DNA from 2 places in the Ruminococcus sp. AM31-15AC genome. Region 2 is predicted to be linked to the other one. Evidence: predicted binding sites of a transcription regulator. Region 2 holds the regulator's gene; the other holds the start of a gene.
The links. Region 2 encodes HrcA, which represses chaperone genes, less so after heat shock. Its sites were predicted from a motif close to TGTTAGCACTCNNNNNNNNNGAGTGCTAACA; they were not measured.
Positions count from the first base shown of each region.

Region 1: the regulator HrcA is predicted to act here: its motif matches at 4,533-4,563, upstream of htpG (molecular chaperone HtpG).

Region 1 is NZ_QTYG01000006.1:68,894-76,495, reverse strand. It holds gene ppk1 (polyphosphate kinase 1) at 1-407, shown strand, start outside; partial or broken gene DW793_RS03105 (CorA family divalent cation transporter) at 404-1,317, shown strand; gene DW793_RS03100 (hypothetical protein) at 1,466-1,804, shown strand; gene proS (proline--tRNA ligase) at 1,830-3,272, shown strand; gene DW793_RS03090 (CPBP family intramembrane glutamic endopeptidase) at 3,341-4,366, opposite strand; gene htpG (molecular chaperone HtpG) at 4,619-6,508, shown strand; gene DW793_RS03080 (PRD domain-containing protein) at 6,843-7,602, shown strand, end outside.
Region 2 is NZ_QTYG01000004.1:25,362-32,963, reverse strand. It holds partial or broken gene dnaK (molecular chaperone DnaK) at 1-1,755, opposite strand, end outside; gene DW793_RS15780 (nucleotide exchange factor GrpE) at 1,819-2,124, opposite strand; gene DW793_RS15775 (hypothetical protein) at 2,121-2,420, opposite strand; gene hrcA (heat-inducible transcriptional repressor HrcA) at 2,413-3,441, opposite strand; gene DW793_RS01945 (hypothetical protein) at 3,694-4,443, opposite strand; gene DW793_RS01940 (hypothetical protein) at 4,473-5,297, opposite strand; gene sfsA (DNA/RNA nuclease SfsA) at 5,520-6,206, shown strand; gene spoIIP (stage II sporulation protein P) at 6,266-7,429, shown strand; gene DW793_RS01925 (C40 family peptidase) at 7,602-7,602, shown strand, end outside.

The DNA of each region.
Region 1 (7,602 bases), on a different contig from region 2:
AGATAGACCTTGTGGTAAGAGGCATATGCTGTCTTATCCCAGGCGTTGAGGGCGAAACCGACAACATCAGGATAATAAGCATTGTAGGACGTTTTCTTGAACATTCCCGTATCTATATGTTTGGCAAGGGCGAGGAAAGAAAGATATATATTGCTTCCGCAGACTTTATGACAAGAAACACCCTCAGACGTGTTGAGGTCGCTGCACCTATTCTTGACGAGGATATCAAGGCTCAGATAAGCATGATGTTCGACAAAATGCTTGCAGATAATTGTCAGGCAAGAGAGCTTGATTCTGACGGGGAATATACCCTTGTTTCAGACGGCAAAGAGCCACTTAATTCTCAGGAACTTTTCTATGACCTTGCCTATGAAAGAGCTTCAAAGGCGGAGGTCGAGGATAAATGACAATATTTGCCCTGAAGGGTTCACTTGAAGAAATAACACCGGCACAGCTAAGCGAACAAACTTGCTCGGCTGTGTTTATTACCGACTCTGCTCACGCAGAGGAAACCCTCAGAACGGCGAACATAACCTACGAGGGCGTGATATCCCTGCGTGACGTTGTGTTCTGTAAGATAGAATCACAGCCTTTCTGTCTGGCAGGCACGCTTTCTATCCCCAAGCTTCTTGACATAAGGGGAAGCCGACACAGGATACAGTTTTTTATCGACAACAAAAACATGGTGATAATAGATGATGAGGAGTTCTCGCTCAGGCTAGTCCAACGCATACAGAGAAGCAGGCATAATCAGGGAGAGAGCAGGGAGCATTTTATCTACAATTTTTTCAGCGAATTTATGCTCCGTGACACCGAGCTCCTTGCGGAACATGAGCAAAAGCTTATGGAGCTTGAGGAAAACGTAAACGATGGCAAGACGGAAGATTTTCTTGAAACCATAACGCCTATCAGAAAAGAGCTTCTTATTTTGAGAAGCTACTATGATGAAATAATGGATCTGGGCAGAGAGCTTGAAGAGGATGAGAACGGCTTCTTTGAGAAAAAGCAGAAAAAATATTTCGGCACTATCTCAGACCGTGCCGACAGGCTCATGGGCAGAACCGTACATCTTCTTGAATATGCAACGCAGGTGCGAGACGCTTATCAGTCCCATGTCAATGCTCAGCAGAACAAGAATATGGAGTTTCTTACGGTCATATCCACTATATTTTTCCCTTTGACCTTATCACGGGCTGGTATGGCATGAACTTTCAGAATATGCCCGAACTCAAAGAGGGGTATCCGGGTGTTATAGCTCTTAGTATAATAGTAGTGATAGTGTGTATAATCTTTTTCAAACGAAAGAAAATGCTTTAAGGCGGACTTTGTTCCGCCTTTTTTCGTGCTAAAGGTCAGAAATGGCGGTAAATTCATATTTCACCTCTTGAATTTGGATGATAATTGTGCTATAATAACTTTATATTTGCGAAAAGAGGTGACTTGTCTGAATAAAGAATTACTGCTATTGCTGTTGAAGCTGGCAGCAGGCTGTGTCATAATAATGACCTTTATCGTCATTGCCTGCCTTATCACTCCGAAAATAGCACGATTTATTGAAAAACGTCACCCTGAGCTTGCCGAAAAGGACGATCCCGAAAGGGTGGACGGTGAGAATACAGGGAATGATCCTGAGAACTATAAGGTACAGGGCATATTTGATAAGTCCCATATTGACGGCTGGGATCCCAACTATAAGATATATAACGAGGATATCTATGCTCTTAATTTTAAAAAGAAAAAGAAGAATGTCAGAAGTGAAGCTGTTAAAAAAGACGACGGCAACAAGAATAATGACAATGCCTGAATGATATAAGAAAGAGGTTTTATAAATGGCTAAGGATAAGAAAATGGTTGATGCGATAACCTCCATGGACGAGGATTTCGCAAAGTGGTATACTGATATATGTATGAAGGCTGAGCTTGTTTCATACACAAGCGTAAAAGGCTGTATGGTAATAAGACCTTACGGCTACGCAATATGGGAGAATATCCAACATATACTTGACACAAAGTTCAAGGAGCTTGGTCATGAAAATGTTTGTATGCCTATGTTTATCCCTGAGAGCCTGCTTCAGAAGGAGAAAGACCACGTTGAGGGCTTTGCACCTGAGGTAGCTTGGGTAACATACGGCGGAAGTGAAAAGCTTGAAGACAGACTTTGCGTAAGACCAACGTCTGAAACGCTTTTCTGCGAGCATTATGCTAATATAGTTCATTCCTACAGAGATCTTCCTAAGCTTTACAATCAGTGGGTATCTGTTGTACGTTGGGAAAAAACAACAAGACCATTTCTTCGTTCAAGAGAGTTCCTGTGGCAGGAGGGTCATACTATCCACGAGACACCTGAGGAGGCTATCGAGGAGACAGAGAGAATGCTCAACGTATACGCTGATTTTTGTGAGCAGCAGCTTGCTATGCCGGTCGTAAAGGGCAGAAAGACAGAGAGCGACAAGTTCGCAGGTGCAGAAGCAACATACGCTATCGAGGCTCTTATGCACGACGGCAAGGCTTTGCAGGCAGGCACTTCGCATTACTTTGGCGATGGCTTTGCAAAGGCTTTCGATATCACTTATACCGGAAGAGATAATAAGCTTGCACACCCATTCCAGACATCATGGGGCGTTACGACAAGGCTTATCGGTGCAGTTATAATGACACACGGCGACGATAACGGACTTGTTCTGCCACCTGCTGTTGCACCTGTTCAGGTAGTTATCGTACCTATAGCACAGCACAAAGAGGGCGTTCTTGACAAGGCTAACGAGCTTTACAACACACTTAAAAATGCAGGCATAAGAGTTAAGCTCGACGATTCAGAACAGTCACCTGGCTGGAAGTTTGCACAGTATGAGATGAAGGGCGTTCCTGTAAGACTTGAAATTGGTCCAAAGGATATTGAGAACGATCAGTGTGTGCTTGTTACAAGACACAACAGAGAAAAGGTATTCTGCAAGCTTGGTGAGCTTGTTGAAACAGTAAATGAAAGACTTCAGGCTGTTCATGATGGTCTTTATGCGAAGGCACTTGAAAACAGAGAAAGACGTACCTATGTTTGCAAGACACTTGACGAGATAACAAAGGCTCTTGAGGAAAAGGGCGACGGCTTTGTTAAGGCAATGTGGTGCGGCGATGAAGCTTGCGAGGATAAGGTAAAGGAACTCACAGGAGTAGGTTCAAGATGTATCCCGTTCGAGCAGGAAGAGATAGCAGATACCTGCGTATGCTGTGGAAAACCAGCAAAGCATATGGTACTTTGGGGCAAGGCATACTAATTAACTTTTGGATATAAAAATAACGGGTGGCTGTCAACTTAGTGTTGGTAGTCACCCGTTTTGTTTTATCAGCTGTTTGCTTGGATAAGGCTCTTTACTATCGGCACGATAAGGCAGAGCATATATATCAGTGTGGCAGGGTTTGTAAAGACGTATCTGCGACATTCTTTCGGTGTAAGCACGTTTTCGCTGTCATCAATGATAAGCTTTTTAAGGCTTGTGAAAAGAACCATAAAGCCCACCAGACCTATGACTATCTCAGCAACGCTCATGAAGGTTTCATAGTGTTCAAGTCCTATCGCATCAGATATGGACGAGAAGTTTGCGAGCAGATTGTTTAGACAGTGTATTATAACTGTTGGCAGTATCGAGCCGCACTTTGCGGCGATAATAGCGTAAACAAGTCCCGTGCCGAATGCCGAAGCCGCCTGAGGGATATTTCCGTGCATAAGTCCGAATGCAAGTGCCGAGAAAAGCACCGCCGCACCCCTTCCGTATGGGCTTAGAGCTGTGAGGATCGCTCCACGGTAGATAAATTCCTCCACGATAGGGGCTATTATCACAACGTATGAGAACTGCACTATTACTGCAATGGCAGAGGGCTGATGAATGGAAAAATCGCTTGTGGGAACTGTCACACCATTTTGACCAAGTATACCCGTGAGGATAGATGTGAGCTGTGACAGCAGAATGTTTATCACAAAGCAGGCTGAAAACCATTTTAACCCTTTTACTGCCGTGCCTTTTTTCGGCTTTATGAAGCTTGATCCTCGTTTTCGGAAAAGTATAGCAAAAACTATCCCAAAAACAAGCACGCTCATAAGAGTGATAAACAAATTTGCCGTCATGGAAAAAGTAGTTGAACTTATAAAAGTGGTCTGCTTTTTCAGATAGCTGAGAACTGCCGAGTAGCTAAGAGTGAATTTTCCTGAGTGATAAGTGTATGCAACGTAAAAGAATAACACTGCGAATATCCTGTTTAGCAGGTTGTATAAAATGAGCAGAAGTGAAATTTTCACGCAGTCTATAGTAAGAAGTTTCTTTTCCTGCTGTTTTTCAGGGGTCAGCAGAGAAACAGACTTTTTGGTAGTCAAATATTATTCCTCCCTTGTTCGGTCTTATCTATATATTATAGCACACAACATGGTGCTTTTGCAAATGGTATTTTGTCAGGTATGTGATGAAATGTTATGAATTTGTAAATAAATAAGAGAAATTTTGTGATAACTATTGCATTTTATCAACCTTGTTGTATAATATAATTAGCACTCAAATAGATAGAGTGCTAATTATATGGAACAGTATTCAAAGAAAGTAAAATATTATTAAGGAAAGGTCGAGATTTTATGCAGACAAAAGAATTTAAGGCAGAATCAAAAAGACTGCTCGATATGATGATCAATTCGATCTACACTCATAAGGAGATTTTTCTCAGAGAGATAATCTCAAATGCAAGCGATGCTATTGATAAGCTGTATTTTAAGTCCCTGACAGACACTTCTGTGGGAATGAAAAAGAGCGACTTCGCTATCAATATCGCTATCGACAAGGAAAACAGAACGCTTACAGTTTCTGATAACGGCATCGGTATGACCGAGGAGGATCTTGAAAACAACCTTGGTACTATCGCAAACTCAGGCTCGTTCGCTTTTAAGAAAGACAATGACCTTGGGGACGATGTTGATATCATCGGTCAGTTCGGTGTAGGCTTCTATTCTACTTTTATGGTAGCAAAGGAAGTTACCGTTGTAACAAAGGCTTTTGGCAGCGATCAGGCTTATAAGTGGACATCTGACGGTGTTGAGGGCTACACAATAGAAGAGTGTGACAAGCCTGACGGCGTCGGTACAACTATCACACTTAAACTCAAGGACGATACTGATGACGAGAAGTATTCAACATATCTTGATCAGTATCAGATACAGTCGCTTGTAAAGAAATATTCTGACTACATCAGATTCCCTATCAGAATGGAAGTCGAGCATACTCATTATAATGAGGAGGGTAAAGAGCCTGAGGTACACAAGGCTATCGAAACTCTTAACAGCATGACCCCTATCTGGAAGAAGAACAAGAGCGAGCTAAAGGACGAGGATTACAACAACTTCTATATGGAGAAGTTCGGTGACTATGAGCCGCCTGTTGCACATATCCATTCAAAGAACGAGGGCGTTGCAACATATGATGCACTGCTTTATATACCTGCCCGTGCGCCTTTTGACTATTACTCAAAGGACTATGAAAAGGGACTCCAGCTTTATTCAAGCGGTGTAATGATAATGGAAAAGTGTGCAGACCTGCTTCCTGACTGGTTCAGCTTTGTAAAGGGCGTTGTTGACTCTGAGGATCTCTCACTGAACATCTCCCGTGAGCTTTTACAGCAGGACAGACAGCTCAAGATAATCGCAAAGAACCTTGAAAAGTCCATAAAGAACGAGCTTGCAAAGCTTTTGAAAAACGACCGTGAGAAGTACGAGAAGTTCTACAGCGTATTCGGACTTCAGTTCAAGTTCGGTATCTATCAGTCATACGGCGCTGCAAACGAAACTCTGAAAGACCTTCTTATGTTCCCGTCCTCATTTGACGGCAAGAACGTTACACTCAAAGAGTATGTTTCAAGAATGAAAGAAGATCAGAAAGAGATCTACTATGCTTGCGGCGAAACAAAGGAAAGGATCGAAATGCTCCCTCAGCTTGAAAAGATCAAGGATAAGGGCTATGAGGTTCTTTACTTTACACAGGACGTTGACGAGTTCGCTATCAAGGTGATGATAAACTATGACGGCAAGCCGTTCAAGTCCATAAGCGACGCTGACCTTGACCTTGATACAGAGGAAGAAAAGGAAGAGGCTAAAAAGCTTGACGAAGAGAACAAGGATATGTTCACTTTCATGCAGGAAGCTATCGCTGACAAGGTAAAGACTGTCCGTCTTTCAAAGAAGCTTAAAACTCACCCTGTTTGTCTTTCATCAGACGGCAGCATAACTATCGAAATGGAGAAAGTCCTCAACGCTATGCCTCAGAATGACGGCAATAAGGTAAAGGCTGAAAAGGCACTGGAGATAAATCCAAACCACCCTATCTTTGAGAAGCTGAAAGACCTCTATGCTAACGATAAGGACAAGCTGAAAGACTATGCAAAGCTTCTTTACGATCAGGCTTTGCTTATCGAGGGTATGTCTATCGACAACCCTGTTGAGTTTGCAAACCTTGTTTGCGAGCTTATGACAAAGTAATAAAGCTATACAGATACTCTCTTAACATACCGAAAGCCGTGGGAACAGCAGTGTTTCCACGGCTTTTTTGTGCTTTTCAGGCTGATAATTGTAGGTTTTATACAAAACAAAATGAGTTTATTTGTTAAAAAAACAGATTTGAAAAACAAATTTTATGTACGCTGTTGACAAATAAATGTAGGTGTGTTAATATAATTATAGTGAAATTGATACATAACATCTTTTATTGGAGTGTTACCTTTCATTTATAGACTGGGCATGACCAACTTTGTACGGACATATTGTATGGGTTCGTATTAAGGTTGGTTTTTTTGATTTTATAGGGGGATTTTTAATGAAAATAATCAAGGTGATAAATAATAACACCGTAAGCGTTATAGACGATAAAGGAAAAGAGCAGATAATCTCAGGCAAGGGGATAGGCTTTGGGAAAAAATATGGTGATGAGCCTGACAAGGATAAAATACAGAAAATGTATTTTGTTACAGACTCCGAGCTTAGAAAAAGGCTTATCGAGTGTCTGACCGAGATACCATATGAGCATATAAAGCTTACGGCAGATCTTGTGGACTATATTTCTTCACATATCGACGGAAAGCTAAACGAGTCGCTCATAATAACACTTTCAGACCACATCTCCTTTGCCATTGAAAGAAAAAAGCAGGGACTTGAATTTGACAATCCTCTTATGGACGCCATAAGCGACTGCTTCCCAAAGGAACTTGCTCTTGGAAGATATTGCGTGGCGGAGATATATCAGCGTTTGGGCGTTGAACTGAGGGGTGATGAAGCGGGCTTTATCGCAATGCACATAATAAACGCAAGGCTCGGCACAAAAATGGAACAGATACAGGATATCACTAAAATGGTGAACAACTGTGCTGAGATAGCGGACGCTTGTCTGGCAGGGAAGATAAACAAGAACTCGGTGGCATATGAAAGATTTCTTGTGCATTTAAAATATCTTGCGAAAAGGCTCTTCAAATCTCAGGAGCTTCCTAATGTTCTCAGCAGGGACGAGGAGTTCGCTGATATCATAAAAAAGAAATTCAAAAAGCAGTATAAATGTGCAAAGCATATGCAGGATCATATTT
Region 2 (7,602 bases):
CTGCTGCCTGCTGTGCCTGTGCAGCCTGCTGATATACCTTAGTTGCAACGCCCTGGAATGTTTCCTCAAGCTCCTTGTGCTTAGCCTTGATAGCCTCGATATCAGTACCCTTGAGGGCTTCCTTAAGAGCGTCTATCTTAGCCTGACAAGCTGACTTGTCAGCAGCGTCTACCTTGTCACCGAACTCGCCCAGTGACTTTTCAGCCTGGAAGCAAAGCTGGTCAGCAGCGTTTCTAGCGTCAACGTCCTCTTTCTTCTTAGCGTCCTCTGCTGCATATGCCTCAGCTCCTTGACAGCCTTATCTATATCGTCCTTAGACATATTTGTTGAAGAAGTGATAGTGATGTTCTGCTCCTTGCCTGTGCCAAGATCCTTAGCGGAAACGTGTACGATACCGTTAGCGTCGATATCGAATGTTACCTCGATCTGTGGAACGCCTCTTGGAGCAGGAGCGATTCCGTCAAGTCTGAACATACCGAGCTGCTTGTTGTCCTTTGCGAACTCACGCTCACCCTGAAGTACGTTGATATCAACGGCTGACTGATTATCAGCGGCAGTTGAGAATATCTGTGACTTCTTTGTAGGTATAGTTGTGTTTCTCTCGATGATCTTTGTGCAGATACCGCCCATTGTTTCAAGACCAAGTGACAGTGGAGTTACATCGAGGAGGAGCAGACCGTCCTTAACGTCGCCTGCGAGTACACCGCCCTGATATGCAGCGCCAAGTGCTACGCACTCATCCGGGTTGATGCCCTTGAATGGCTCTTTGCCAAGGAATTTCTTAACAGCTTCCTGAACGGCTGGTATTCTTGAAGAACCGCCGACCATAAGGACTTTCTGGAGGTCGTTAGCTGACAGACCTGAGTCTGAAAGTGCCTGACGAACTGGTCCCATTGTTGATTCAACAAGGTCAGCTGTCATTTCGTTGAACTTAGCCTGTGTAAGTGTCATTTCAAGATGCTTTGGACCTGTAGCGTCTGCTGTGATGAATGGGAGAGAGATAGTTGATGAAGCAGTAGAAGAAAGCTCTATCTTAGCCTTTTCAGCGGCTTCCTTGAGTCTCTGCATTGCCATTTTATCGCCTGAGAGGTCAACGCCCTCAGTCTTCTTGAACTCTGTGATCATCCAATCTATAATTCTCTGGTCGAAGTCGTCGCCGCCCAGGTGGTTGTTACCTGCTGTAGCAAGAACTTCCGTAACACCGTCGCCCATTTCGATGATAGATACATCGAATGTACCGCCGCCAAGGTCATAAACCATGACCTTCTGATCATCTTCCTTATCGATACCGTAAGAAAGTGCAGCGGCTGTTGGCTCGTTGATTATTCTCTTTACTGTCAGACCTGCGATCTGACCAGCGTCCTTAGTAGCCTGTCTTTGTGCGTCTGTGAAGTAAGCAGGAACTGTGATAACAGCCTCTGTTACCTTTTCACCCAGATAAGCTTCTGCGTCAGATTTCAGCTTCTGAAGTATCATAGCTGAAATTTCCTGTGGAGTGTAATCCTTGCCGCCCATGTGAGCCTTGTAGTCAGAGCCCATATGTCTTTTGATAGAAATTACAGTGTTGTCATAGTTTGTAACAGCCTGTCTTTTTGCTACCTGACCGATAAGTCTGTCGCCGTTCTTTGAAACGCCAACTACTGACGGAGTTGTTCTTGCACCCTCGCTGTTAGGGATAACAACGGCTTCGCCGCCCTCCATAACTGCTACACAAGAGTTTGTTGTACCTAAATCTATACCGATGATTTTGCTCATAAGATCAAGTCCTTTCAAAATTTACTTAATTTATATCAAGACCTTTAGTCCCGATGTCTTTGTTTATGGATTTGCTACTATTACCATTGCGTGTCTTATGACCTTGCCGCCTATGGTGTAGCCGTTTTGAAGCACCTGCGCCACAATATTTTCACCGAGGTCAGGGTCGTCAACTGTGCTGACTGCCGTTGCAACGTTCGGGTCAAATTCCTTGCCCGCAAGCTCCATTACCTCGACGTTGAGCTTTTTAAGTGCGTCGCTGAACTGATTGAAGATCATTTCAACACCCTGTTTATAAACTGCGTCCTGAGTTTCTGTGCCTAACGCTCTTTCAAAGTTGTCAAACACCGGCAGGAAGCCGTTTATCACATTTCCCTTTGCTGTGTCTGTAGCTCCAGTCTTTCCTTTGCGCTTCTTTTCCTGAAGTTATCATATTCAGCCATAAGTCTGAGATACTTGTCATTAGCCTCGGCAAGCTCTTTTTTCAGCTTTTCTGTTTCGCTTTCCTCCGCCTTTTTCTCTGTATCCTCAGTGGCATTTTCTGCGGTATCCGCCGCTTCTTCTACTTCTTCGCTTTCAGCAGAGGTGTTTTCCTCTTTTTCAAGCTCGGTGTCCTTTTCAGTTTCCTTACTCAATTTACGCCGCCTGCCTTCCTTTTTATTCATTTTCGTCATCTTCTTTGTTTTGCTCTTGTGGCTTTTCGGATATCATTTCCGATATCTTCCCTGTGAAATACTCGAGATATGGGATAAACTTCGCATAGTCGAGCCTCATAGGACCTATAAGCCCCAGCGCACCTGCTGTTTTGCCGTCCTTTGAGAACGGAGCTGTTATAATAGAGGAGTTGTGGATAACAAACCCGTCACGCTCAGGGGAGAACATAACGTGAAGCCCTGAGAACGTTTCGTCAATAAATCCTTTAAGCTCCTTCTGATTATCGAGAAAGCTTATTATCTCATTTTGGTTGAAGTCCTTGCAGGTGAGAAGATTGCTTTGACCTTTGATAGACACGCTGCTCATTTCCTTTGTCATCTTCATGATCTCGGAAACAAGCGGTGAAAGGGTCATCATGTACGTTCCCATTGCTTCTGTGAGCTTTTCAAGATAAGCGTCCGAAAGACTGTCGATAGGCACGCCGTTGAGATTTTCCTTTACGAAGTTATCAAAAAACTCAAGCTGATCCTGACTGAGGTCGAACTCCAATCGGCAAACCTTATTCTTAATAGAGCCGTTGGACGTTATCATCAAAATAACGTACATTCTCTTTCCTGTAGGTATTACCTCTACCTTTGAGATAAGCGAGAACTTTGGCGTTGCGTTTGCGACCACCGCCGCACATTTCGTAAGATCCGCCAATGCCATTGAAGCCTTGTTCACAAGGTCTTCCTCTGTGACATATTCCTGCGGTATCATTGAATCCAGCATCTTCTTTTCATTTGCTGTAAGCTGGTTTTGCTCCATAAGCTGGTCAACATAAAGCCTGTAGCCCTTATATGTTGGTATTCTGCCTGCGGAGGTGTGTGGCTGTTCGAGATAGCCTTGCTTCTCAAGCTCTGCCATTTCATTTCTTATGGTCGCTGAGGACGCTTTGACGTGAGCCATTATCGCCTTTGAGCCTACAGGCTCGCCTGTTACGATATATTCATTGACTACCGCTGAAAGTATTTTCAGCTTGCGGTCGTCCATTTGCTCACCACCCGTTCTTCTTGTTAGCACTTATTACATTTAAGTGTTAGCACTCTTTCTTCTTGAGTGCTAAGTATAGTTTATACCCTTTTGACGATTTTGTCAAGTGGTTTAAGACTATTTTTCTCACAAATTTCAAAAATATTTGAATCTCATTTCCGTCACATTGCACAATGCTTTGCTGAAAATGCAAAAAAAGCGGGCAGACCGCAGTGGTCTGTCCGCCCGATGTTGGAAAAAGATCAGATAAAATTATTCTTTTGTATAAGCAGAAAGATCAGGAACAGCAAGCAGGCTGTCGTCTGCTTCGCCCATGGAATCTACAGTGAAGTAAACTGCACTTGATTCGTCAGCACCCTCTGGGAGCAGAACTACCTGCTTAAGGTCATATGTAGCACCGTCAAAGCCGTAAACTATCTGACCCTCAGCACCTGCAACGGCACTGTCGAGGTTATAATACTCGTGAACAACGTTTGTTGTTTCGTCAATATATGCGTGGTCAAAATCGAGAGCCGCCCCGAAGAGAATGTCAGAGTCCTTCCAAGCGTTCTCGTCAGCATCAGCTACCGAGTAAGTAGTTGTTGCCTCAGAAACGTTATACTTCTTGCCGTCGCCTGGGTAAACAGCATATGACTTCATGCCCTGTATTGTGCTTGACTCGTAAGCCTTGCCGTCCTTTACGCAGATAGTATATTTTGTTCCGCTGTTTGACATCTGACCCTCAAGGGTAACGAGGTAGCCGTCTGCATATTTTTCTTTGAGCTGCTCAAATGCTCTGAAATCACCGTCAACGTCATAATCTGTTGTGCCTGCGTTTGTGGAAGTGCTGTCAGCGGAGCTTTCGTCTACTGTGCTTTCAACAGGAGCAGCCGATTCTGCGGCAGCCGTCGTTGTAGTAGTTGTTTCAGCCTTTGAAGAGCTTGCAGTATCGTTCTCAGTGCAGCCTGCCATTGCTGTACACATTGCCAAAGCTGCAATAATAGTTACCATTTTCTTGTTCATAATATTTTGCCTCCGAAAAATGACAAGAATCACTCGGCTGACTCAGCGCCTGACTCAACATCGAGTTCAGCGTCATAAGGGATATCGTCAGTGCTCATATCGAAAGACTGCTCTGTCCAACTGTCAAAATCGTCAGGGAGTTTGACTTCAACGTTTTCAGTTGTGAATGAGTTTACTGTAACAGTAGTTGTTGAGCCGTCAGAGATAGTTTCTATCTTAACAATATCCTTTGTGTCAGCATTGAAGTAATACTTGAATGTTGTTGTGAAAGAATGATCGTCAGAATCGCTTGTGTCGAGAGTTACGCCTGATTCAAGCTCGATATCAGGATCTTCTGTGTTTTCAAAAGTTTCGCAGATAAGACCGTCGTCAGTTGTTTCAGAGCTTATGAACTTGTAGCTGTCGTTAATGCCGTAGCCTATTTCGCTCTTGAAGTCGTCGATAGATTCTTCCATATCAACAGTGTAATACGTTTTTGACTCGCTGTCAAGTGTGTACATAACTCCGTCGATACTATAGATGTCCATATCCACGCCCATAAAGTTCATTTTCATGTGCATATTGCCGCCTGCTATCTCAACAACGGCTGATGAATTGTCATATTCGCTTGCCACTGTCATGTCGATAGCAAGGCTCTCGCCCTGTATCTTCTTTGTATACTGCGCTGTGAGAGTATCCTCGAGATCTGTGGCTGTGCCTGCTTCTGAAGCAGTTGACTCGTCAGCGGCTGCGCTTGTTTCTGCCTTTGATGTGCTGTCTGCTTTTGATGAGCTTGAAGAACTGCTGTCAGAACAGCCTGCCATTACTGCGCATGACATGATAAGAGAAACGAGAAGTGCAGTTATTTTTTTCATTATAAATACCTCTTTCTAAAATTTTAATAAATTATTATTGTTATATAACCTATACTCAAAACTATAACATATTTCACAAATAACGTCAATAGATTTTGTGAAATATTTTTCCCTTTTCGTATCGAATCACAAATCAGCAAAGCTAAGAAAGCATGATTTAGGTATTTATAATCAAACATATTTGTGGTATAATGTGAATAGTAAGAATAAAAGGAGCGAATTATGAGATACGATAATATACATAAAGGCAAATTTCTATCAAGACCGAACAGATTTATCGCCAACGTTGAGATAGACGGCAAGTCTGAGGTCTGCCATGTGAAAAATACGGGAAGATGCAAAGAGCTTTTGGTGGAGGGGTGTACTGTTTGGCTTGAGCATTCAGACAGCGAATCGAGAAAGACCGCTTTTGACCTTGTGGCTGTGGAAAAAGGTGACAGGCTCATAAACATGGACAGCCAAGCCCCGAATAAGGCGGTAGGGGAGTGGCTGAGAGAGAACAGACCCTTTGGCGAGGGCTTCTCGGTCTATCCCGAAAAGAAATACGGCAATTCACGCTTTGATTTTTACTTAGAGTCGCAGGATAGGAAAATCTTCATGGAGGTAAAGGGCTGTACGCTGGAGAAAGACGGCGTTGTGCTTTTCCCTGACGCTCCTACCCTCCGTGGGGTGAAGCATATAGAGGAGCTTTCTCACTGCCTTGATGAGGGGTATGAGTCTTATATAATGATACTCGTTCAGATGAGCGATGTGAAATATTTCACTCCAAATTATGACACTCACCCTGAGTTCGGAGAGGCTTTGGAGAAAGCTTCCCGAAAGGGCGTGAAGATACTATGCTATGACTGCAACGTGACCCATGACTCTATGACAGTGGGCAAGCCTGTTAAGGTGAAGCTGGGCAGGTAATATGACGGCTCGTCCTGCATATACATTATAATACTAAGATGTATACGGGAGTGACGGCATTGGATATAAAGAAAGTCTGCCTGCGTTGTGTTGCAGTTATAATTGTGGCGTTCGTTATGCCCACGGGGATATGGCTTTATGCAAGATCTGCAAGCAGGTTCGGCAGGGTGGCGGCTGCGGCGGCAGGGGTGGCTATGGGAGAATACAAGCCTTATTTCGCTATGGAAAGTGAAACGGACACGGCATCAAAGCCTGTGGTATCAAACAAGCTTGAAGCGGCAGTGGTGTCAAAGCACAGCATATGGGATATGGATATGGCACCACAGGAGAAGCAAACGCCCTCAAAAAGCTCAGAAGTGCCAAGTCCTTTGCCTGCTCAGGACGTGACGGACAAGATACCATATCCTGCAAGCATGGAGGGGAATGACGGTGTTATAGAAAAATACACCTACGGCAGATATGACGGCGAGCAGTATTTCGACCTTGACGGCGGCGGTCAGGTGAGAAACTGCACTGACCTTTCAAATGATGAGCTTTATGAGGAAAGCTCAAAGCCATATGATTTTCAAATAGACGGAAATTCCTCTGAGCCGCAGATACTTATTTATCATACCCATGCCACGGAAAGCTTTGAGCCCACAGACAAAGACCACTATGACAGCTCCTTTTCCTGTAAGACCACCGACCCTGAAATGAATATGCTGTCGGTAGGGGACAAGATATGCGAACAGCTTGACAAAGCAGGCGTTGCGTATATCCACGATACACTTGTGCATGATTATCCCAGCTATGACGGCTCTTACGATTCAAGCCGAATGGCGGTAAAGCAGATATTGGAGGAGTACCCCTCTATAAAGGTATGCCTTGACGTTCACCGTGACGGCATAGAACGTGAGGACGGCACAAGGCTCGCGCCTGTGGCGGAGATAGAGGGCAGGGAAGCGGCTCAGCTTATGATAATATCAGGGTGTGATGACGGCACTATGGGTATGCCTGACTATATGAAGAATTTTCACTTTGCCTGTGCCTTGCAGTCGGCTTTGGAGAGCGATTGGCAGGGGCTTACACGGCCTGTACTTTTCGACTATCGCCACTATAATCAGGATTTGACCACCGGCTCGCTTCTTATAGAGGTGGGAAGCCACGGCAATTCTATCACTCAGGCACAGTATACAGGCGAGCTTATAGGAAAGACCTTGGGTGAGATGTTCGGAGGAGAATAGGTGCAATAACGCACAAAATATGTGTGGCGAATTGTCTTAAAATGCCGAAAATACGGCTTTTAGCGGTTGGTTTCTTGACAAGAACGGGGTTTTGCGTTATAATAAAAGGGACTACATAAACGTTACAGCGTGAAAAATATATAATACGCTTATATTTTGGAGAACTGATATTA